Linked DNA regions of Nodosilinea sp. FACHB-141. Each later gene encodes a partner of the first gene's protein in a complex. Links are inferred from orthologs where the notes say so. Each region holds a gene or a part of one and is shown on either strand. Other genes may lie near its edges.

Region 1 (12,219 bases):
CCCGAGAATGACTTTGCCGAGTGTCTAACCGTCGACGAACTGCTGACGGTTTGGGAACCCGATGCCCAGGGTAAGATTACCAACTGGAATCAGGTACGCGCTGACTTCCCCGATGCGCCCCTTGGTCTCTATGGCCCAGGCACCGATTCGGGTACCTACGACTTCTTTATGGATGCGATCGGTGCCGATGGCGAAAGCCGGGGTGACTACACCGCCAGCGAAGATGACAACGTAATTGTGCAAGGTGTGAGCGGCGATGCCAACGGCCTCGGCTTCTTTGGCCTTGCCTACTTCACCGAGAACCAAGACAGATTGAAGGCTGTGGCCATCGACAGCGGCAACGGCACCTGCGTAGAGCCCAGCGCTGAAACCGTTGCTGATGGCACCTACGTGCCCCTCTCTCGACCTGAGTTTATCTACGTTAAGCAGTCAGTAGCTGAAGACCCTGCGATCGCAGCCTTTGTCAATTTCTATATCTCCCCCGAAAATGCGGGCCTGGTAGATGAAGTTGGCTACGTCAAACTGCCCGAAGAGATCAACGAAAAGGTTATTACTCGCTTTGAGAACAAAACCGTAGGCAGTGTGTTTGAAGGCGGCTCGCCCATCGGTGTCAAGCTTGAAGAAGTGCTCTAGGCCTACACCCTAAACGCCCTCTGGCTTAGCCTTTCCTGAGGTTTAGCCGATCGAGTTCCTGGGGGCCAGCATTGACTGGCCCCTTATTTTTTAGAGTTCTGTATCATGACGACAAACTCTTTACCACCCGACCCCAATAACCTCTGGCAACCCAACCGAGGGCTGAATAAACGGGTCGAGCAGGCCGTTATTTGGCTATTTGGCCTGTTTGCTCTAATTTCTGTCGCCACTACCTTCGGCATTGTTCTCTCGCTGCTGTTTGAGACCGTAGAGTTCTTCAAAGACGTTCCCCTATGGAACTTCTTCACCGACAGGCAGTGGACTCCCCTGTTTTCAAACCCTCAGTTCGGCATTATGGTGCTGCTGAGCGCCACCTTTTTAACCTCGCTAATCGCCTTACTCGTGGCGGTTCCCCTAGGCCTGCTATCAGCTATTTACCTTAGCGAGTATGCCTCTCCTAAGCTGCGCAAGTGGCTCAAGCCCGCCCTAGAGATTTTGGCGGGGGTGCCCACAGTAGTCTACGGCTACTTTGCGTTGCTGCTAGTCACACCTTTTCTCCAGATATTTATTCCTCAGCTAGGCGGCTTTAACGCCCTGAGCGCAGGCATTGTCATGGGTATTGCCATTACACCATTGATTGCCTCCCTGAGCGAAGACGCCATCTACGCTGTGCCTAGCGCCCTCAGGGATGGCTCCTACGCCCTAGGCCTCACCAAGCGAGAAACTATTTTTGGCGTCGTGCTGCCCGCCGCCCTTTCCGGCATTGTCGCCTCGGTGATTTTGGCGGTTTCTCGGGCCGTGGGCGAAACCATGATTGTCGCCCTGGCGGCAGGGCAAAACCCAAGACTCGGGCTCAATCCCTTTGTGCCAGTCATGACCATGACAGCCTACATTGTGCAGGTTAGCCTAGGCGACACTCCAGCGGGCTCGATCGCCTTCAAATCAATCTTTGCGGTAGGGATGACGCTATTTTTGCTCACCCTAGTCTTCAACATTATTAGCTTCTGGTTTGTTCGCAAGTTTAGGGAGACCTACGAATGACGCCCCTATCGTCTCAAGCAAAACCCCTCGATACCGGTTGGGATATTGAGGAGAAACAGGTTCTCAATGCCCTAGGCCGCCGCCAGGGTATTGATCAGGGGTTTTCATTGCTGGCCCTCTCAGCCGTCATTTTTTCGCTGTTTGTGCTGGTGGTACTGCTCGCTGACGTACTTATTGACGGTGTACCTGTTCTCAGCTGGAAGTTTCTCACTAGCTTTCCTTCTCGCAAAGCCGAGACAGCCGGTATTGTATCGGCCTTAGTAGGCACCATTTGGGTCATGGTGCTGGTGGCCCTGGTTACCTTCCCGATTGGCGTGGGAGCGGGCATTTTTCTCGAAGAGTTTGTGCCCGACAGCTGGCTGGCTCGGGCAATCGAAATCAACATTTCCAACCTGGCTGGCGTGCCCTCGATTATCTACGGGTTGCTGGGTCTCCAGGTTTTTGTGCGCATTCTGTTTCCAATTACCCAAGGCCGCACGGTTTTAGCAGGGGCGCTGACCCTAGCCCTGCTGGTGCTACCCATCGTGATTATTGCTACTCGCGAAGCTCTGAGGGCCATTCCAGGAAGTTTGCGGCAGGCGGGCTTTGCCCTGGGTGCTACCCGCTGGCAGGTGATTCGATCGCACATTTTCCCCCTAGCGCTGCCAGGTATTTTGACCGGGGTTATTTTGGCCCTGTCTCGGGCGATCGGCGAAACCGCTCCTCTAATCACCATCGGGGCCCTCACTTATATTCCCTTCTTGCCAGAGCTGTCTCTGCGAGGGTTACAGAGCCCGTTCACCGTATTGCCCATTCAAATTTTCAACTGGGTGTCTCGACCTCAAGCCGATTTCCATGCCTTAGCGGCAGGTGCCATCATCGTACTGATGGTAATTTTGTTACTGATGAATGCCACCGCCATCTATCTGCGGAATCGCTTTCAGAAGTAGGGTTAGCGCAAGTTTTTTAGTTGCAGCGTAGAGTAACGTCATGACTTCACAATCTGTCAGCCCAGTTGCCACTGAGGCTGCCTTGCGGGCTAAGAACGTCAGTGTGTACTACGGATCAACCCTAGCGGTACGGGATATCAACCTTGATATCTTTAAGAATGAGATCACCGCTTTTATTGGTCCATCGGGCTGTGGAAAGAGCACTCTTCTGCGCTGCTTCAACCGCACCAATGACCTCATTCGCGGAGCGCGGGTTGAGGGCAAGGCGATGTTCCATGGCACCGATCTATACGCCAAAGATATTGACCCGGTTTATGTGCGTCGCCGCATTGGCATGGTGTTTCAAAAACCCAATCCATTTACCAAGTCGATCTACGAAAATATTGCCTTTGCCGCTCGCATCAACGGCTACAAGGGCGATATGGATGAGCTCGTTGAGAACTCTCTCCGGCGGGCTGCCCTATGGGACGAGGTCAAAGACAAGCTCAAGCAAAGTGGCCTTTCTCTGTCGGGCGGCCAGCAGCAGCGCCTCTGCATTGCCCGCACGATCGCCATTGAGCCCGAAGTGATTTTGATGGATGAGCCCTGCTCCGCCCTTGACCCGATCTCGACCCTCCAGATCGAAGAGCTAATGAAGGAGCTAGAGACGCGCTATACCATCGTCATCGTTACCCACAACATGCAGCAGGCGTCGCGAATTTCCGACAAAACAGCGTTCTTTAACGCCGAGGCGACCGAGTCTGGCAACAAGGTCGGCTATCTGGTGGAATACGGGGATACTGAGAAAATTTTCAATGACCCAAGCGAACAGGCGACCCAAGACTACGTATCGGGTCGATTTGGTTGATTGAGGCTGCTTGAGGTTTCCCAAGAGCCTGCTGAATTGAGATTTGGAGTCCGGGTGCGTCATTGCCTATCGTGGACGCACCCAGACTTTTTGGTTGTGGCTTAGGTCAGGTAGGTGTACTGGCTGAGGCTGCGCTCGTAGTGCTGAATCAACAGCTGCGACTCCTCCAAGGTGATCTGGCTATCTTGCAGCGCCCGCTCCGATCGCTTGCGAATATTCTCAATCATGTCTTCGGCGTCGTACTGTACGTAGCCCAGCACCTCGGTCATGGTGTCGCCCTTGACCACCTGCTCCACCTGATAGCCCTTGGGGGTCATGTGAATGTGCACCGCATTAGTGTCGCCAAACAGGTTGTGCAGGTTGCCCATAATCTCTTGGTAGGCCCCGCCTAAGAACATGCCCAGGTAATAGGGCTCGTCGGGCTTCAGCGAGTGCAGCTCCAGCACGTGCTTCACGTCGCGCAGATCGATAAACGTGGTAATTTTGCCGTCGCTATCGCAGGTGAGGTCGGCCAGAGTACCCCGACAACTCGGCTCTTCGTCGAGCCGGTGGATGGGCAAGATCGGGAACAGCTGCTCGATCGCCCAAGTATCTGGCATCGACTGAAACACCGACAGGTTGATGTAGTAGATCGAGGCCATGCTCTGGTGCAGCTCCTCGATGTCTTCGGGAATGTAATCGGCATCGCTGACCACCGACAGGGCCTTGCGGCAGCAGGCCCAAAACAGCCGCTCGGCCCGCGCCCGCGCCGACAGGCTGAGATAGCCAAAGTTGAACAGGCTAATCGCCTCTTCCTTGAACTGCACCGCGTCGTTGTAGAGCTCCTGCACAGTGTTGGGGGTGAGGTTTTGGTAGATCTCGTAAAGCTCGCGCAAAATCACGTGGTCGTCGTCGCCGGGCATCTCCACCTCTTCGTGGGAGGGGGCATCGCTGCTGCCCAGCACGTCAAAGACAAGCACGGATTGGTGAGACACCAGCGCCCGACCGCTCTCGCTGACCAAGGTGGGGACAGCTATCCCTTTGATGCGGCAGGCCTCCTGCACCTCGGCCACCACGTCGTTAGCATAGTTTTGGGTGCTGTAATTTTTGGAAGCGTAGAAGGTGGTCTTAGAGCCGTCGTAGTCAACGGCCAGGCCACCGCCCACGTCTAAATAGCGCATGCCCGCGCCCAGCTCTGCCAGTTCGACATAGATGCGGCTGGCCTCTCGCAAAGCCTCTTTGACCACGCTGATAGCTGAGATTTGGGAACCAATGTGGAAGTGCAAGAGCTGGAGGCAGTCGAGCATGTTGGCATGGCGCAAGCGATCGACCACCGCCAGAATCTCCGGGACAGTCAGACCGAACTTGGCGCGATCGCCCGCCGAAATGCCCCAGCGGCCGCTGCCCTTGGTGCTGAGCTTGGCCCGCAGCCCCAGCACTGGGCGAATGTTGAGCCGCTGGCTGGCCTCAATGGCAATCTCCAGCTCATTCATCTGCTCGATGACGATGATCGGCTGCTGACCGAGACGCTGGCCCAGCATAGCGGTCTCGATGTAGTCTTTGTCTTTGTAGCCATTGCAGATCAGCAGCGCGCCTGGAGTGTCGAGGGTGGCTAGGGCAATCAGCAGCTCGGGCTTGGACCCAGCCTCTAGGCCAAACTGGTAGGGCTTGCCATAACGCACCACATCTTCGAGCAGCTGCCGCTGCTGGTTGCATTTGACCGGGAACACGCCCCGATACACACCGCTGTATTTGTAGCGGGCGATCGCTTTGGCAAAGCAGGCGTTAATGCGCTCAATGCGGTCTTCAAGAATATCCGAAAAGCGAATCAGCAGGGGCAGGTTGAGGTTGCGCTGTTTGATGGCCTCTACCAGCTCCAACAGATCGAGTGAGCCACCGCGATCGCCCCGAGGCGACACCGTTAGATGTCCGTCAGCATTGATCGAGAAGTACGGTTCTCCCCAGCTGTGGATGCGGTAGAGTTCCTCGCTGTCCTCGATGGTCCACGGGGGGGTAACAGCCTCTGAGGATTGCAGCATGTTTTCTAAGGTGGCCCGATGCAGGCGACGAGACGGCGACGGCGACAGAGGTGACGACGGCAGGGGCGGTTGCTGGGCCATATTCATAGGGGCAAGGTGCTCCGCAAGGGTAGACGGGGGCAGCGGCTGAAGGGTCGATCGCCGCTGGGGCGCGACCCAAATTGTAACAAAGAGCTACACCTAAAGACGGGGCGTCGGAGGGAGGAGATGGAGGGTTTGCGATCGCCCAAAGCTGATTTTGCATACAGACCCGAATGCTCGCCTCGACTGTCCAGAATTACAGCTGCCGCTATAGCCCCAAGCCAACGAAACTGTGCTGCTTCCGGAGTGTTCTGTTTTCCTGTCCTCTTTGAGAGGATGTTTGCGTCAGCCATTGCTTTACAGCCGGTCCAAACGGGCGCCTCCTCAAGCCAAGTGATAGGATAGAAAAGCACTTTCGCCCCGTCTTTCGACCCTGCCGCCGTTGCTCCTGGCCCAGGTGTGGACATTTCTCCTTGCAGAGTAGTCTCCATATGCGATTGACTAAGTGCAGCACCCTTCGCTGATCTGGCTAATTCATGCTAAAGAACCTCCTCGGTGACCCCAACGCGCGCAAGCTTAAGAAGTATCGTCCCGACGTGGTCGAGATCAACCTGCTGGAGGAAGAGATTCAGCAGCTCTCCGACGAAGCCCTAACGGCCAAAACCGCAGAGTTCAAACAGCGGATCGAAAAGGGCGAATCCTTAGACGACCTGTTGCCCGAAGCTTTTGCTGTTGTGCGCGAAGCCTCAAAACGGGTGCTGGGCATGCGCCACTTTGACGTGCAGCTGATTGGCGGCATGGTGCTCCACGATGGCCAGATTGCCGAGATGAAAACTGGGGAAGGCAAAACCCTAGTGGCAACCTTGCCTTCGTACCTCAATGCCCTGTCGGGTAAGGGGGCTCACGTAGTCACAGTGAACGACTACCTAGCCCGCCGCGACGCCGAGTGGATGGGGCAAATTCATCGCTTTTTGGGCCTCACCGTAGGGCTAATTCAGCAGGGCATGTCGCCCGCCGAGCGCAAGCTCAACTACGGCTGCGACATCACCTATGGCACCAACAGCGAGTTTGGCTTTGACTACCTGCGCGACAACATGGCCACCGCCATGGAAGACGTGGTGCAGCGCCCCTTTAACTACTGCGTCATCGACGAAGTTGACTCCATTCTGGTGGATGAGGCCCGCACGCCGCTGATTATTTCGGGCCAAGTCGATCGCCCCGGCGAGAAGTACAACCGCGCCGCCGAAATTAGCCGCGAGCTCCACGCCGAAGAGCACTACGAAGTCGACGAAAAAGCCCACAACGTGCTGCTCACCGACGAAGGCTTCATCAAGGCTGAAGAGCTGCTGGGCGTGCAGGATCTGTTTGACCCCAAAGATCCTTGGGCCCACTATATCTTCAACGCCATCAAGGCCAAGGAACTGTTTGCTAAGGACGTCAAGTACATCGTCCGCAACGACGAAGTCATTATTGTGGACGAGTTTACCGGGCGAGTCATGCCCGGTCGTCGCTGGAGCGATGGCCTGCACCAGGCGATTGAAGCTAAAGAGCATGTAGAAATTCAGCCTGAAACCCAGACACTGGCCAGCATTACCTACCAGAACTTCTTTCTGCTCTATCCCAAGCTGTCGGGCATGACCGGCACCGCCAAGACCGAAGAAGCCGAGTTTGAGCGCATCTATAAGCTTGAAGTCACAATCATCCCTACCAACCGCATCGCTGCTCGCCGCGACCTCTCCGATGTGGTCTACAAAAACGAAGAGGCCAAGTGGAAGGCCGTGGCCGAAGAGTGCGCCGAGATGCACGAGGCGGGACGCCCAGTACTGGTGGGCACCACCAGCGTAGAAAAATCGGAGGTGCTGTCGGCGCTGCTCAACGAGCGCGGCGTGCCCCACAACCTGCTTAACGCCAAACCCGAGAACGTGGAGCGCGAGTCGGAGATTGTTGCCCAGGCTGGGCGCAGCGGCGCGGTCACCATTGCCACCAACATGGCCGGGCGCGGCACCGACATTATCCTCGGCGGTAACGCCGACTATATGGCCCGACTCAAGGTGCGCGAGTACCTGATGCCCCGCATCGTCAAGCCTGAGGACGAAGATGAGTTTTCGGTGACGGCGGTGCCGGGCACCAAAGGCCGCGCCCCTGCCCAGGGCTTTGCCCCCGGCAAAAAGGTCAAAACCTGGAAGGCCTCGCCCGATATCTTCCCTATTGAGCTGTCGGCGGATACTATCAATGAGCTGAAGGCAACCGTCGACTTTGCCGTCACCACCTACGGCGATCGCAGCCTGACCGAGCTACAGGCCGAAGACAAGCTAGCCGTCGCCGCCGAAAAAGCCCCCACCGATGACCCCGTCATTCAAAAGCTGCGCGATGTGTACAACCGCATTCGCCACGAGTATGAAGCCCTAACCAGCGCCGAGCACGAGCTAGTGATTCAGCGAGGCGGCCTGCACGTGATTGGCACCGAGCGCCACGAGTCGCGTCGCATTGACAACCAACTGCGAGGCCGGGCGGGCCGCCAGGGCGACCCTGGCTCCACCAAATTTTTCTTGAGCCTGCAAGACAACCTGCTGCGGATCTTTGGCGGCGATCGCGTCGCCGGTCTGATGAACGCTTTCCGGGTCGAAGAGGATATGCCAATTGAGTCGGGCATGCTGACGCGATCGCTCGAAGGCGCCCAAAAGAAAGTCGAAACCTACTACTACGACATTCGTAAGCAGGTGTTTGAGTACGACGAGGTAATGAACAACCAGCGCCGCGCCATCTACGCCGAGCGCCGCCGCGTACTCGAAGGCAACGAACTCAAAGAAATGGTGATTGGCTACGCCGAGCAAACCATGGATGACATCGTCAACGCCTACATCAACCCCGAGCTGCCCCCCGAAGAGTGGAAGCTGCCAGAAATGGTGGGCAAAGTGAAGGAGTTTGTCTACCTGCTCGCCGACCTCACCCCCGAGCAGCTTGAAGACCTCTCTGTGGGCGAAATCCGCACCTTCCTCCACGAGCAGGCCCGCATTGCCTACGACATCAAGGAGGCCCAGGTTGACCAGGTTAAGCCGGGGCTGATGCGCGAGGCCGAGCGCTTCTTTATCCTTCAGCAGATCGACAGCCTCTGGCGCGACCACCTGCAGCAGATGGATGCCCTGCGGGAAACCGTGGGCCTGCGTGGCTATGGCCAAAAAGACCCGCTGATTGAGTACAAGAGCGAGGGCTACGAGGTCTTCCTCGACATGATGACGGGCATTCGCCGCAACGTGGTCTACACCCTCTTCCAGTTCCAGCCCCAGCCCCAGCCCCAGGTGAAGGCATCGCAGCAGGTGGGGTAGGTTGGAGGCGCGATCGCCCTACACCACCCTTGCTTTGCTGATAGCAACCGCATTGGGCTAGATTTAGCCCAATGCGTTCTTTTGGGGCGGCATGCCTGGAGCGCGTCGGCCCCAAGGCTTAAGCACCGAGATGCCAACAATAATCAGCAGGCAGATGGCCTGCACCAGCGTGCCGACCAAAACACCTTTGGCCTTAAAGGCATAAGTGGGATTGGTCATAGCTTGTAACCCTTCCACAGAGGCAATTTGCTCAGCACCGTTGCCCCAGGGAAACAGCCAGAAGGTGCCGAATACCACTAGCCCAGTTGTCAAAATCCACTTGGTGATTACCCAGTAAAACTTGGTGAAGCCGTAGTTGGTACCCCAGCAAAGCGCTGTGGCAGTGAGCACTGAGCCAATGGCGGCAGGAATAACTATATAGTCATCAAGCAGATTAATGGCAGAGTTGAGTGCATAAAGCGCATCCCCTTTGTCAGAGGCGGTATTCCGTAGCGAGAGCAAAAACATACTCAGTACTGCGCCTGTCCAGAGAGCTGCAAAGGCGATGTGAGCCGAAACCAGCCAGCTTTTTTGTTTGAGACTGAGTTTTGCCATAGCTTTCTCCCAAATACTCTAAATTTGACCAAAAGCTCTTGACTGACTCAAAAAGTGTCAGCCAATTTACTTAATATACTAATAGTCAATATATTAAGTAATTTTGATAGGGTCAACAGGCCGGCGTTATTGCTTAGGTGAGGTTATGAATAATTTGCTCCAGCAACTGCGTAACGGCAGCCTGATCGGCCTCCGAGACCCCGGCTGTGGCGCGCTGAATAGTCTCTGCGCCAATAGCGGGCAGTATATCCATCAGCTTCCTGCCCTCGTCAGTGAGCCAGATGCGAATGATGCGGCGATCGCTAGGGTCGCGCTCGCGATACACCAGGTGCCGATCTTCCATGCGATCGACAACCCCAGTGAGGGTAGCCCCAAGCTGCTTGAGTTTGTCGGCAATGCCCGAGGTTGACAGGCCGTCTTCTTCCCACAGGCAGCACAATACCAGGTAGTGAAAGGGGGTGAGGCCGTAGGGTTCTAGCCGCTCTAAAAAATCGCGATACATGAGCTGGGATACCAGCTTGACCTTGTACCCCAGGTTGTAGGGAGCTAGGGCGAAGCGCCACTGGTCGAGGAAATCGGCATGGGGGGAGGAACTGAACATGTAGGCGAAGCTGCGATCGCTCTAGCTTAAACTGCAAATTCGCAAAAAACCCCTGGGGGAGTTAATCCCAGGGGCTGGAGCTTAATGACGATAACTATGGCTAAATAGCAGGGTGCCTAGTAGGCCAGACCCATGCTGCGGGTGGTTTCAGCACCCAGATAAACTCGAATGCTCAGAAAGTCGGTGGGGCAGGCGGTTTCACAACGCTTGCAGCCCACGCAGTCTTCGGTGCGGGGAGAGGAGGCAATTTGCCCGGCCTTGCAGCCATCCCAGGGCACCATTTCTAGAACGTCAGTGGGGCAGGCGCGCACGCACTGAGTGCAGCCAATACAGGTATCGTAAATTTTGACAGAATGGGACATTGAAACAAAACTCCAATGTGGGTCACGACTGGGTTTGACAGCTTTAAGGAGGCCCTCAAAGGTTGGTCAAAACGGTCTATGCAGTAAGGGTTTCCTAATCTTTGACCAGTCTATAGCGAGAGATTTCAGCTCTTATCGCCACCCCCCGCAAACCTTAACGGATCGTAATATGGGCAAGGGTTGTGGCTCACAGATGATGGGCTGTCAGGATCCCTAGTGCTGTAGCCTAAACTCTAGAGTTGTGGCTAGCGCTTGGTATAGTCATTGCCAAAATGACTAGAGTCCAAGCACAAGGGCAGTGCTTTAAACTGCGGTCAGGTTTCGACTGTTCCCAAAGCAAGCGCCACAGCCGCTTCAGCGTGGATGCGGGTAGTGGGAAAGAGGGGCACCCTCGCTGTGGCATCACCGACCAGCAGCTCTAGCTCCGTACACCCCAGTATCACGCCTTCGGCCCCGGCGTGGACCAGTTGCTCACAGAGCGCCAAAACAGCCTCACGCGAGGTAGGCGTGAACTGTCCTTGGCACAGCTCGTCGTAAATGATCTGGTGAACGGCCTCGCGCCCGGTGGCATCGGGCACCAGTACCTCTAACTGGTGGCTAGAGAGGCGATCGCGATAAAAGCCTTGCTCCATGGTGAACCGGGTGCCAAGCAGGCCAATGCGTTGCAGGCCCTGGGCTTTGACACAGGTGGCGGTCACGTCGGCAATGTGCAGCAAGGGAATGGAGATGCGGGCCTCGATCGCATCGGCCACCCGATGCATGGTGTTGGTGCAGATCAGCACCATACTGGCTCCAGCCATTTGCAGCTTTTGGGCGGCCTCCACCAAAATGTCTGAAATCTCTGCCCAGTCACCTTGGTGCTGAAGGGTGGCTAGATCGGCGAAATCGACCGAGAACATAATGATCTTGGCGGAGTGTAGCCCCCCGCATTGCGCCTGCGTAGCTCGGTTGAGAAGGCGGTAGTACTCTAGAGTTGACTCCCAGCTCATGCCGCCGATCAGGCCAATGGTTTTCATCGGAGGGGTTGGCATGGAGTTACCGAGGAGAGGTTGTGCCCAGGGTTATATCATCTTTCTGGTACCTTCTTAGGCACCTTTCCGGAGCGATCAGTTAAGGTTGCGTAAACCTGCAAAAGCCTGGCAGAGTTAAACGGATAGCCTCAGCCCGTCGTTCTACCGTTGCCCTCTAGAGTTGGCCTATGACCGTTTCTCCCAACCCTGCCCCCTACGCATCCCTCAGCGTTGAGGCCCTGGCCCAGCGTCTAGCCGAGGCCGACGATGCAGTGCAGCTAATCGACGTCCGCGAACCCAGCGAACTTGAACTGGCCAGCCTGCCCGGTTTTGCTAACCTGCCCCTGAGCGAGTTTGCCGAGTGGTCAGAGACTATTCACAGCCGCTTTGAGCGCGATCGCGACACCATCGTGCTCTGCCACCACGGCATTCGCTCGGCCCAGATGTGCGGCTGGCTGGCCCAGCAGGGCTTTACCCAGCTCAAGAATGTAACCGGCGGCATCGACGCCTATTCCCTGCTGGTCGATCGCACCGTGCCCCGCTACTAGCCTGCTATTTGGGTTCTTTCCTCTTGCCCCCATGGTGACGACTTTTCTGCGATCGCTGCTCCCTGGACCGCCGACGGTGGCCAGCCTCAAGACCCTGGCCCAGGCAGCCGATCGCCAGATCGCAGCCCGGCGGGCAGGGTTGCCGCTGGTCACGCCGCGCCGCGATATTTCTATGAACTATCGGGTGTGGGGGCTGAAGTTTGGCAGCCAAGACAACGAGGTGCTGACCTCGGTAGGGGCGATCGCCGACCGGTTTCAGCGCGACGGCATCGACGGTCGCCTGCTGATT
Region 2 (11,671 bases), on another replicon or contig:
ATAAAGGGCTTACCCGTTGTCAGCAGCGCCATAATTATCCTCGGCCATTGGCTATCAGGTGTTATTGTACTGCGTTCATGCAGAGAGTAAACCTAGCTAGCCAGAAGCGTTTATCTGGTTGATCTGTCTGTGCGCAGGTTAAGTCAGCAGCCAAACTTTAGAACTTTTCTGAAAATGGTTATAGACATGTGCTGACAAGGAGTGTACTATGGTAAATCGCCGACAAAAAAGGATACTGAGTAGTCCAGCGGGTTACCCAAGTCCTGGCATTTGACTGTTCTGATGCCCTAACACCAAGGTGTTTGCGGTTCTGGCTCAAAGGTCAGCTGTGTCAGAGTAAGTCAACTTTCTTTTGAATCGTGACCGGTTTAGGCCGGCAGCGCTTACCCCCGATGAACTTTTCGGTTTGGGGTGTTCAAAAGTTGATGTCGTTGATGCGCAAAGCTCTTCCATTTAGGGAGTCCTGCGCATTTCGTAGTGTGTTAGTAGGGAGACAGGACTGTGGCAGTCGGTATTCTCGGCAAAAAGCTGGGCATGACCCAAGTATTCGATGAGGCAGGCAATGCTATCCCCGTCACGGTGGTGCAGGCCGGTCCTTGCGTTGTTACTCAGATAAAGACCTTAGATACCGATGGCTATGCAGCTATCCAACTAGGTTTTGATGAAGTGACCGAAAAGAAGCTCAACAAGCCTGAGTTGGGCCATCTGGCTCGCTCTAGCAGCGCTCCTTTGCGTCACTTGAAAGAATATCGAGTTGATGCCGCCGATGGTTTTGAGTTGGGGCAGACCGTAACTGCCGAAACTTTTAGCCAGGGCCAGTTGGTGGATGTCACCGGCAAGAGCATGGGTCGCGGTTTCGCGGGCTATCAAAAGCGCCACAATTTCCGCCGTGGTCCGATGGCTCACGGTTCCAAGAACCACCGCTTGCCTGGTTCTACTGGCGCAGGTACGACTCCTGGTCGTGTTTATCCCGGTAAGCGGATGGCTGGTCAAATGGGCAACGCCCGCGTGACCATTCGCAAACTGGAGGTGGTGCGGGTAGATGGCGATCGCAACATCCTGCTGATCAAAGGTGCCATTCCTGGTAAGCCCGGTGGGTTGTTGAGTATTGCTCCAGCCCAATGGGTAAATGCCTAATTCTTCCAGGGTTGCAGCAAGCGGTTTAAGTCTTTGACTTTCGGGCATCCAAAGCTTTTTAAGAGATAGGTTCAGACAATGGTTGAGTGCGTCGTAAAAAACTGGGAGGGCCAAGAGGCGGGTACGGCATCCTTAGATCTTCAGGTTGCCAAAGAAGAGTCTGCCTCTCACATTGTTCACCGCGCTCTAGTGCGTCAGATGAACAACGCCCGTCAAGGCACGGTTTCTACTAAGACCCGTGCTGAAGTCAGAGGTGGTGGCCGCAAGCCCTGGCGTCAAAAGGGTACCGGTCGGGCCCGAGCTGGTTCTAACCGTTCTCCTCTCTGGCGCGGCGGTGGTGTCATCTTTGGCCCTAAGCCTCGCGACTACAGTGTCAAGATGAACCGCAAAGAGCGGCGGTTAGCTTTACGCACCGTCCTCCAGAGCCGGATTGATGATTTAGTGGTGGTGGAAGGGTTTGAGAATAAATTTTCTCGCCCCAAAACCCGTGAGCTGCTCGATGCCATCGCTCGCTGGGGTATTGATCCCAATGCCAAGATTCTCTTGATCATTGCCGAACGACAAGAACTGGTCTACCTCTCGGCTCGCAACCTTGAGAATGTCAAGCTGATTACCGCTGCCAATCTCAACATTCACGATCTGCTGAATGCTGACCACCTTGTCATTACATCCCCTGCCCTAGAGGCTATTCAGGAGGTTTACAGTGATTAACGCCGACAATACTCCGTCTTTGGCTGATCTCATCCGTCGGCCCCTGATTACCGAAAAGGCTACCCTGCTGCTGGAGAACAACCAGTACGTCTTTGAAGTCGATCCTCGTGCTAACAAGCTGCAGATCAAGGCAGCGATCGAGGAATTATTTGAAGTCAGGGTCGTGTCGGTCAATACCTACAACCCTCCCAAGAAGAAACGTCGGATGGGGCGCTTTGTAGGCCATCGTCCTCATTACAAGCGTTCTGTGGTCACTCTGGCCCCTGGGAACACCATTCCTCTTTTCCCTGATCTCTAGGGATCAAGTTTTCACCGTCTTAACCTTTAGCCGTGTAGCCAGCAAGTACTCCCATGGGCATCCGTTCCTATCGACCTTATACCCCTGGTACTCGTGAGCGAACCGTTTCTGAGTTTGCCGAGATTACCCGCAGCGAGCCTGAAAAGTCTCTAACTCACTCCACCCATCGTCCCAAGGGGCGTAACAACCGAGGGGTAATTACCTGTCGCCATCGGGGTGGCGGTCATAAGCGCTTGTACCGCGTCATCGATTTCCATCGCAATAAGCTAGGTGTGCTCGCCAAGGTCGCTTCTATTGAGTACGACCCTAACCGTAACGCACGTATTTCCCTGCTTCATTACGAAGATGGCGAAAAGCGCTACATTCTCTGTCCCGCTGGCCTAGCGGTAGGAGCAACCGTGGTGGCTGGTCCTGATGCACCTTTAGAAGTGGGCAACGCTCTGCCCCTCTACAAAATCCCCCTGGGCACAACGGTGCACAACGTCGAGATGCAGGCTGGGAAAGGCGGACAAATGGTGCGCTCTGCTGGTACTGGTGCCCAAGTTGTAGCTAAGGAAGGTGACTACGTCACGCTTAAGCTGCCTTCAACTGAGGTTCGCCTAGTGCGTCGTGAGTGCTATGCCACTATTGGTCAGGTCGGCAATGCCGATATCCGCAACGTCAGCCTTGGTAAGGCGGGCCGTAAGCGGTGGCTGGGTCGCCGCCCTGAGGTGCGCGGTAGTGTGATGAACCCGGTTGATCACCCCCACGGTGGTGGTGAGGGTCGGGCGCCTATTGGCCGTTCTGGTCCTGTAACCCCTTGGGGTAAACCAGCCCTGGGCTACAAAACTCGCAAGAAGAATAAGGATAGCGACAAGTACGTGGTACGTCGTCGTCGTCGCGTATCTAAGCGGGGTCGTGGCGGTCGTAACGCCTAATTGGCAATTTGTTGGCTGTTTCTTGATTGTTGTTAGGGCTGAAGCATCATGTCTCGCTCATTAAAAAAAGGGCCGTTCGTGGCCGACCACCTGCTTTCTAAGATCGAAGCCCTAAACACTAGGGGTGATAAGCAAGTGATCAAGACCTGGTCGCGGGCGTCTACAATTCTGCCCCAGATGATTGGTCATACGATCGCGGTGCACAACGGTCGCCAGCATGTGCCGGTTTATGTGACTGAACAGATGGTGGGCCATAAGCTGGGTGAATTTGCCCCCACGCGAACCTTTCGCGGCCACGCCAAGACCGATAAAAAAGCTCGTCGTTAGGTATTAGGTAGAGGAACTGGAAAAATGGCTGTGGATACCTCAGAGCAGGTTAAGGCGGTAGCTCGCTATGTACGCATGTCGCCCCGTAAGGTGCGTCGGGTGCTCGACCAGATTCGCGGCAAGAGCTATCGGGATGCGTTGATCATCCTGGAGTTTATGCCCTACAAAGCGTGCGAACCCATCATTAAAGTGTTGCGTTCTGCTGTAGCTAATGCTGAGCACAACAATGGTCTTGACCCAACGGGTTTGGTAGTGAGCGAAGCATTTGCTGATGCAGGTCCAGCTCTAAAGCGGTTTCGCCCGCGAGCCCAGGGTCGGGCTTATCAAATTCGCAAGCCGACCTGCCACATCACTATTGCTGTAGCTCCGGCTGCTGAATAGCTTGTTGTATTGATTCCATTGTCCAAACACCAGTTGTTCAAAAACCAATTTCCAGAGGGTTAGTTCGTGGGACACAAGATTCATCCAACCGGGTTTCGCCTTGGCATAGTTCAAGAGCACCGCTCTCGCTGGTTTGCAGAGGGCACTCGTTATCCTGATTTGCTTCAGGAAGACTATCGCATTCGCGAGTATGTTCAGAAGACTTTGAACAATGCTGGTATTGCCGATATTCGCATTGAGCGCAAGGCTGACCAAATTGATCTTGAGTTGCGGACTGCTCGTCCTGGGGTCGTTGTAGGTCGGGGCGGAGCAGGTATTGAGTCTCTGCGAGTGGGTGTGCAGAAGTTACTCAAGGACTCGAACCGCCAAATTCGCGTCAATGTGGTGGAAGTGAACCGTGTAGATGCGGACGCTGCTCTTGTGGCTGAATACATTATTCAGCAGCTAGAGCGCCGGGTTTCTTTCCGTCGGGTGGTACGCCAAGCTATTCAGCGTGCCCAGCGCGCTGGGGTGGAAGGTATCAAAATTCAGGTGAGTGGTCGTTTGAACGGTGCAGAAATCGCTCGTACTGAGTGGACTCGGGAAGGTCGGGTACCTCTTCACACCCTACGGGCTGATGTTGACTACGCCTACACCACTGCTCAAACTACCTACGGCATTTTGGGTGTCAAGGTTTGGATCTTTAAGGGCGAGATTATTCCCGGTCAAGAGGAAGCTCCAGCTGCTTCCCCCAATGCTCAGCCTCGTCGCCGTCAGCCCCGTCGTCGTCAGCAGTTTGATGACCGCTCTAATGAAGATTAGGCTGTCCTCGCGTTTCTTTGATTGATTTTACCTGTGACTTCAAGAGTGCCGATCCATGCTAAGTCCAAAACGAACTAAATTTCGCAAGCAGCACCGCGGGCGTATGCGCGGAATGGCTCAGCGAGGCAGCGATATCAACTTTGGTGATTTTGCCCTTCAGGCAACCGAGCCCTGCTGGCTAACTGCTCGTCAGATTGAGGCAGCTCGTCGAGCTATGACTCGCTATGTACGGCGAGGCGGCAAAATCTGGATTCGCGTCTTTCCTGACAAGCCTGTGACCATGCGTGCCGCAGAAACCCGGATGGGTTCTGGTAAGGGTAATCCTGAGTTTTGGGTAGCTGTGGTGAAACCCGGCCGAATCGTTTTTGAGATTGCTGGGGTACCTGAAGCCACTGCTCGGGAAGCGATGCGACTAGCCGCGTTCAAGCTACCGTTCAAGACTAAGTTCATCGCCCGCGAAAGCAAGGAGGCGTAGGCCAATGGCATTAACCAAGATTCAAGAGGCGCGCAGCCTGAGCGATGAAGAGCTGCTAAATGCGATCGCCGAAACCAAGCGTGAGCTATTTCAACTGCGATTTCAAAAAGCTACTCGCCAACTCGACAAGCAGGTGCATCAGTTTAAGCACCTCCGTCATCGTCTGTCTCAGCTTATGACGGTTCAGCGGGAACGCCAGCTAATTGCCCTAGAGGCAGAGGCAGAGGCCCAAGCCACCGCCGTGGCAGCAGCCACAACAGAATCGGTAACAGCGTAGGGAATAGGTGAATTAGATGGCGGTTAAAGAACGAGTGGGAATGGTCGTCAGCAACAAGATGGACAAAACCGTCGTGGTTGCTGTGGAAAGTCGCACCTCCCATCCTAAGTACGGCAAGATTGTGGTGCGGACAAAGCGCTATAAGGCCCATGACGAAGAGAATACGTGCCAGGAAGGCGATCAGGTGCGAATTCTTGAAACCCGTCCCCTGAGCCGGACCAAGCGTTGGACGGTAGCTGACATTGTTAATCGTGCGGCAGACGCATAGGGGGAATTGTGATTCAGCAGGAATCGTACTTAAATGTGGCCGATAACAGCGGTGCCCGGAAGCTCATGTGCATTCGCGTACTGGGTGGTAATCGCCGCTATGCCGGAGTGGGTGATGTAATCATTGCTGTCGTCAAAGATGCACTGCCAAACATGGCCGTGAAAAAATCGGATGTAGTCCGGGCTGTAGTGGTTCGCACTAAGAAGGGCTTGCGCCGCAGTAGCGGTATGAGCATTCGTTTTGACGACAACGCGGCCGTGATTATTAACCAGGACGGCAATCCTAAAGGCACTCGCGTGTTTGGGCCAGTAGCCCGTGAGCTGCGCGACAAAAACTTCACCAAGATTGTGTCGCTGGCACCGGAGGTTCTGTAATGGCAACAACATCAAAGCAGCCCGTGCGCCATAAGGTGCATGTGCGCAAAGGAGATACCGTTCAGGTAATTGCTGGACGCGATCGCGGCAAGGTAGGTGAAGTGCTTACCGTTATTACTAAAACCAGCCAGGTGGTTGTTCAAGGCGTAAATATCCGCACCAAACACGTTAAGCCTCAGCAGGAAGGGGAATCGGGCCAGATTGTGACCCAAGAGGCTCCTATTCACAGCTCCAACGTCATGCTCTACTCCGAAAAGGAGAAAGTGGCCAGCCGAGTTGCCTACACCTTTACTGATGACGGTCGTAAGGTGCGGATGCTGAAAAAGACCGGTGAAATCATTGATTAAGGCTTTTAGTCTTACGTTCATCCTCTAGTCCTGACCAAGCCCAGGAAAGCGATAGAAACGACCCATGACCGACCAGTTAAAGACCATATACAAAGACACCGTTGTACCTAAGCTGATGGAACAGTTTAAGTACGACAACATTCACCAAGTTCCTAAGGTTGTTAAGGTGACCGTCAACCGGGGTCTAGGTGAAGCGTCTCAGAATGCCAAAGCGCTGGAGTCCTCTCTGAGCGAACTGGCTTTAATCACCGGTCAGCGTCCGGTGGTAACCCGCGCCAAAAAGGCGATCGCAGGGTTCAAAATTCGTCAAGGCATGCCCGTGGGGGTTATGGTCACCCTACGTTCTGACCGCATGTACGCCTTTCTAAATCGCCTCATCAACCTGACCCTGCCCCGCATTCGTGACTTTCGCGGCATTAGCCCTAAGAGCTTCGACGGACGCGGCAACTATACCTTGGGTCTGCGAGAGCAGTTGATTTTTCCTGAAATTGACTACGACAGCATCGATCAAATTCGCGGTATGGATATCACCATTGTGACCACCGCCAGCACCGATGAAGAAGGCCGAGCGCTACTCAAGGAATTGGGTATGCCGTTCCGTGACAACTAACACAGGTTTATACGCGTACTAGAACTATGGCTGCTAACGACACAATTGCGGATATGTTGACTCGCATCAGAAATGCGAATCTGGCGCGGCACCAAACTGTAGGTATTCCTTCTACCCGGATGACCCGGAGTATTGCAAAGGTGCTTAAGGAAGAAGGGTTCATCACGGATTACTCTGAAACTACTGTTGAAGAGCGTCCTCAACTGGTAGTCGCCCTTAAGTACAAGGGCAAGACTCGTCAGCCCATCATTCGCAACCTTACTCGCGTTAGCAAGCCCGGTTTGCGCGTGTATTCCAATCGAAAAGAGCTACCTCGGGTGCTGGGAGGTATTGGCATTGCAATCGTTTCTACCTCTAGCGGCATCATGACTGACCGCGATGCCCGTCGTCAGGGTATTGGTGGCGAAGTGCTTTGCTATGTCTGGTAAGTAGCTGAACAGCAATGTTGTTAGCTAACGGCTAGTCATCAAGGGCGTTATCGAGTGCTAAGGATTTAGGAGTTTTGCATCATGTCACGTATTGGCAAACGGCCAATCCCAGTCCCGGCTAAAGTGTCAATCGTAATTGACGGTCAGGACATTCAGGTTAAAGGGCCTAAGGGCGAGCTGTCTCGTACCCTGCCCAGCGGAGTAATGGTGGTTCAGGATGGGGAAACTGTTCTGGTCAACCGCAAAGATGATTCTCGTCTAGCCCGCGAGCGTCACGGTCTCTGCCGCACCCTAGTGGCTAATATGGTTGAGGGGGTTTCGAACGGCTACCAAAAGCGCCTAGAGATTCAGGGTATTGGTTATCGGGCACAGGTGCAGGGCCGCAACTTGAACCTCAGCCTCGGGTATAGCCACCCTGTTATATTTGAACCCCCCGCTGGCATTGAGTTTGTTGTTGAGAACAACACCAATGTCATCATTAGCGGCATTGACAAAGAATTAGTAGGCAACATTGCCGCAAGCATCCGGGCGAGTCGACCTCCTGAACCCTATAAGGGTAAAGGTGTACGCTACGCCGGTGAGCAGGTCAGACGTAAGGCCGGTAAGTCAGGGAAGAAATAAGCCATGAAAGCAAGTCGTAAAGAATTAACCCGTCGCCGCCACGTCCGCATTCGCCGCCGTGTGTTTGGCACCTCTGAGCGGCCTCGGTTAGCCGTGTTCCGCTCAAACCAGCATATTTACGCTCAGATTATCGACGATACTGCTCACCATACTTTAGTGGCTGCCTCGACTGTTGAGCCTGACGTTTTGAAGGATGAGTCGGGGGCTACTCAGGACTCGGCTGCTGTAGTCGGTAAGCTAGTGGCTGAGCGCGCGCTAAAGGCTGGGATTACTCAAGTAGTTTTTGACCGAGGCGGTAAGTTGTATCACGGACGAGTAGCGGCTTTGGCTGAAGCGGCCCGTGAAGCAGGCTTGAGCCTGTAGGCCAAGAGTGATTGTTGGATATAAAGCACCTGATTTTGCTTGATGTAAACAAGGCTGGGGAAAGGCATGGCAAACCGTCGCAAAGAAGCGCGTACTAAAGAAAAGAAGACCGACTGGCAGGAGCGCGTTGTTCAAATTCGTCGTGTGACCAAGGTGGTGAAGGGGGGTAAAAAACTTAGCTTCCGCGCCATTGTGGTTGTCGGCAATGAGAAAGGCCAGGTCGGCGTTGGCGTTGGTAAGGCAGGCGATGTTATTGGCGCTGTCAAGAAAGGTGTAGCCGATGGCAAAAAGCATTTAGTAGATGTGCCTTTGACTCGTTCCTACTCTATTCCTCATCCCTCCAATGGGATTGGCGGTGGTGCCAAGGTGTTTATGCGCCCTGCTGCCCCTGGTACTGGGGTAATTGCTGGTGGTGCCGTACGCACGGTGCTTGAACTAGCTGGGGTACGAAACGTCTTGGCTAAGCAGCTAGGCTCTAACAACCCTCTCAATAATGCTCGAGCTGCGGCAGACGCTTTAGCTTCTCTGCGCACCTTTGCTGACGTAGCTGAAGAACGGGATATCCCGGTTGAGAGCCTGTACATTTAATTCATTTCGGTATCGCTGTTTTTATTTTCCTCAGCCATGAGAATCAACGACGCACAACCACAAGTCGGCTCTAAGCGCCGCCGTCGCCGCGTCGGTCGCGGTATTTCTGCTGGCCAGGGCGCAAGCTGTGGCTTTGGTATGCGAGGTCAAAAGTCTCGTTCGGGTAGCGGTACCCGACCTGGCTTTGAGGGTGGCCAAATGCCTCTCTACCGACGCATTCCTAAGCTCAAGCACTTCCCTCTGGTCAATCAGAAGGAGTACACCATTATCAACGTCAAAGGGCTATCTGATCTGGCAGCAGGGACTGAGGTATCGCTTGAGTCTCTGCTCGAAGCAGGTATATTGACCACCAATGACGGTCCTTTGAAGGTGCTGGGTCATGGTGAAATTGGTGTAGCTCTAAACGTTAGAGCGGCAGCTTTTACTCAGTCTGCCAAAGAGAAAATTGAGCAGGCTGGCGGTACATGGGAAGTTGTTGCATAGTGAGATGGCTCGCTCATCCTTTAGACTAAAGTCAGGGAAAGTAACCGTAGATTCTGCGGTTACTTATTGCCGTCAATGTATTGCTAAATGTAGGCCTGAGGTACATGCATGGTCGTAAGTCGGGGTAAAAATCCAAGCGCGCAGGAGACATTTATGCAAATGGCCCAGGCCGCTGGCCTGCGAAGCCGTTTGCTGGTGACCCTAGGGCTTCTGGTATTAGTTAGGCTAGGGATTTTTATTCCGGTACCAGGTATTGATCGCCAAGCTTTTGGTGCTTCTATCCAGTCGGGCAGCTTGGCTGGCTTTGTAGGTTTCTTAGATATATTTGTGGGGGGCGGTCTGTCCGCTCTGGGTATCTTTGCTCTAGGAATCCTGCCCTTCATCAATGCTTCGATCATTATGCAGCTGTTGACGGCGGCTCTGCCTCAGCTGGAAGACCTGCAAAAGAATGAAGGAGAAGCTGGTCGTCGCAAGATCTCCCAAATTACTCGCTACGTAGCCCTGGGCTGGGCGATTTTGCAGAGTACCTTGCTGGCCTCCTTCTTGCTCTATCAATTTGCGGAAGTTCCTGGTCCTGCGTTTGTAGCTCAGACGGTAATTGCTCTGACAGCCGGATCAATGTTTGTGATGTGGGTAGGTGAGTTAATCACCGAGCGTGGTATCGGCAACGGTGCTTCGTTGCTGATTTTTCTAAACATTGTTTCTACTCTTCCTCGGTCTTTAGGTCAAACTATTGAGCTGGCGCAGAGCGGCGATCGCGGTCTGGTGGGCGGCATTATTATTTTGATGCTGGCCTTTCTGGCAATGATTGTGGGCATTGTCTTTGTGCAGGAGGGGACTCGCCGCATTCCCATCATTTCTGCTCGTCGCCAAGTGGGTCGCAAGCTCTACTTGGAGCAGAGCAATTACTTACCCCTGCGGCTTAACCAGGGTGGAGTAATGCCGATTATTTTCGCCTCTGCGGTGCTGGTGCTGCCGATTTCGCTGACTCAGTACATCACTAATCCTGGTTTCAGTCAGTTCGTCAACAATTATCTGAATCCAACATCGCTGTTCTACGTTTCGCTGTACCTGGTTCTCATTCTCTTCTTTAGCTATTTCTATTCGTCTCTGGTAATGAACCCCGACGATGTGTCGCGAAACCTGAAGAAGATGGGAGCTAGCATCCCTGGTATTCGCCCCGGCAAAGCAACCACTGAGTACATCAGCCGTATTCTAAATCGCCTGACCTTTCTAGGGGCTGTTTTTCTGGGTATGGTAGCGGTTGTGCCTAGTGCGGTAGAGAGTTTGACTCGGGTGCAAACCTTCCGGGGTTTTGGAGCCACTTCTCTATTGATTCTGGTTGGTGTTGCTATTGACACTGCTAAGCAGATTCAGACCTACGTAATCTCCCAACGCTACGAAGGGATGGTGAAGCAGTAGTGACTCGACTTATTTTTCTGGGTCCGCCGGGAGCGGGCAAGGGCACTCAAGCTTTGCTGCTGGCTAAGGACTGCGAAGTTCCTCATATTTCTACCGGGGATATTCTACGGTCGGCGGTGGCGGTGGGTAGTGAACTGGGCCAAAAAGCAGAGCAGTATATGAGCGCTGGGGAACTGGTGCCTGACGAGCTGATACTGGACTTAATTCAAGAGCGGTTAGGGCAGGACGATACCCAAGCAGGCTGGCTGCTGGACGGTTTTCCTCGCAATGTACCCCAGGCTGAGTTTTTGCAGAAGCTGCTGGAGCAGATTGAGCAGCCCGTTGACTTTGTGGTGAACCTGGATGTTGAGGACGATGTGATTGTTGCTCGTTTGCTGCAGCGGGGGCGTGACGATGATGAGGAGTCGGTAATTCTAAACCGGCTTCAGGTATACCGTGAGCAAACAGAGCCGCTAATTGATTTCTATCGCAGCCGTCAGCAGCTGGTGTCGGTGGATGGTAATCAAACCATGGACGTAGTTCATGCTGACCTAAAGCGCCTAGTGATCGAGTAGTTACTGGGGTTATGCTAGAGTTCAGCCTGTTGATTGTGTAATGAGGGAGAGTTCAGCTTGTCTAAGCAAGACCTAATTGAAATGGAGGGCACCATTACTGAATCGTTGCCGAACGCGATGTTTCGGGTTGATTTGGATAATGGATTTAACGTATTAGCCCACATTTCTGGGAAAATTCGTCGTAATTACATCAAGATTTTGCCAGGCGATCGCGTCAAGGTAGAGCTAACCCCCTACGACCTCACTAAGGGGCGCATTACCTATCGTCTTCGCAAGAAGTAGCCTGACT

What was found.
Region 2: the proteins of secA (region 1) and secY are in contact, whole or in part, in a crystal structure (PDB 3DIN), measured with the Thermotoga maritima proteins. The link is inferred for Nodosilinea sp. FACHB-141 from one-to-one orthologs. Residues at the interface, in WP_004082002.1 of Thermotoga maritima: Glu261, Ala262, Arg263, Lys300, Ala301, Arg302, Thr303, Ile304, Ile305, Leu323, Tyr324, Asp325, Pro326, Val329, Ser330, Tyr333, Ile336, Lys340, Phe345, Val349, Glu363, Phe364, Tyr374, Ser375, Gly376, Gly377, Glu393, Ile395, Thr482, Ser483; in WP_004081795.1 of Thermotoga maritima: Glu108, Gly109, Glu110, Glu111, Ala236, Glu237, Arg238, Arg239, Ile240, Thr241, Ile242, Gln243, Tyr244, Ala245, Arg246, Arg247, Val248, Thr249, Gly250, Arg251, Arg252, Val253, Tyr254, Gly256, Ala257, Ser258, Thr259, Tyr260, Leu261, Pro262.

What each region holds. Positions count from the first base shown.
Region 1 is NZ_JACJPP010000022.1:282,798-295,016, reverse strand. What follows is about bases 5,662-9,015. They hold secA (preprotein translocase subunit SecA), read left to right. Parts: upstream 5,662-6,025; coding sequence 6,026-8,815; downstream 8,816-9,015. Other genes in these bases: H6F59_RS23775 (hypothetical protein), read right to left, coding at 8,879-9,015. In the rest of the region: H6F59_RS23805 (PstS family phosphate ABC transporter substrate-binding protein), read left to right, coding at 1-633; phosphate ABC transporter permease subunit PstC, read left to right, coding at 739-1,674; phosphate ABC transporter permease PstA, read left to right, coding at 1,671-2,603; phosphate ABC transporter ATP-binding protein PstB, read left to right, coding at 2,644-3,450; speA (biosynthetic arginine decarboxylase), read right to left, coding at 3,552-5,468; more of H6F59_RS23775, read right to left, coding at 9,016-9,409; H6F59_RS23770 (MarR family winged helix-turn-helix transcriptional regulator), read right to left, coding at 9,543-10,010; photosystem I iron-sulfur center protein PsaC, read right to left, coding at 10,127-10,372; H6F59_RS23760 (aspartate/glutamate racemase family protein), read right to left, coding at 10,687-11,388; H6F59_RS23755 (rhodanese-like domain-containing protein), read left to right, coding at 11,571-11,930; H6F59_RS23750 (NACHT domain-containing NTPase), read left to right, coding at 11,962-12,219. UniProt on the Escherichia coli protein: Required for protein export, interacts with the SecYEG preprotein conducting channel.
Region 2 is NZ_JACJPP010000011.1:57,507-69,177, forward strand. What follows is about bases 8,866-11,671. They hold secY (preprotein translocase subunit SecY), read left to right. Parts: upstream 8,866-9,514; coding sequence 9,515-10,828; downstream 10,829-11,671. Other genes in these bases: rpsE (30S ribosomal protein S5), read left to right, coding at 8,866-8,923; rplO (50S ribosomal protein L15), read left to right, coding at 8,960-9,406; H6F59_RS08905 (adenylate kinase), read left to right, coding at 10,828-11,382; infA (translation initiation factor IF-1), read left to right, coding at 11,440-11,664; H6F59_RS08915 (DUF1611 domain-containing protein), read right to left, coding at 11,670-11,671. Outside these bases: ndhN (NAD(P)H-quinone oxidoreductase subunit N), read right to left, coding at 1-32; rplC (50S ribosomal protein L3), read left to right, coding at 502-1,137; rplD (50S ribosomal protein L4), read left to right, coding at 1,216-1,848; H6F59_RS08820 (50S ribosomal protein L23), read left to right, coding at 1,844-2,146; rplB (50S ribosomal protein L2), read left to right, coding at 2,200-3,063; rpsS (30S ribosomal protein S19), read left to right, coding at 3,112-3,390; rplV (50S ribosomal protein L22), read left to right, coding at 3,415-3,771; rpsC (30S ribosomal protein S3), read left to right, coding at 3,838-4,572; rplP (50S ribosomal protein L16), read left to right, coding at 4,628-5,047; rpmC (50S ribosomal protein L29), read left to right, coding at 5,052-5,324; rpsQ (30S ribosomal protein S17), read left to right, coding at 5,341-5,592; rplN (50S ribosomal protein L14), read left to right, coding at 5,601-5,966; rplX (50S ribosomal protein L24), read left to right, coding at 5,966-6,313; rplE (50S ribosomal protein L5), read left to right, coding at 6,378-6,923; rpsH (30S ribosomal protein S8), read left to right, coding at 6,950-7,351; rplF (50S ribosomal protein L6), read left to right, coding at 7,433-7,972; and 3 more genes. UniProt on the Escherichia coli protein: The central subunit of the protein translocation channel SecYEG. Consists of two halves formed by TMs 1-5 and 6-10.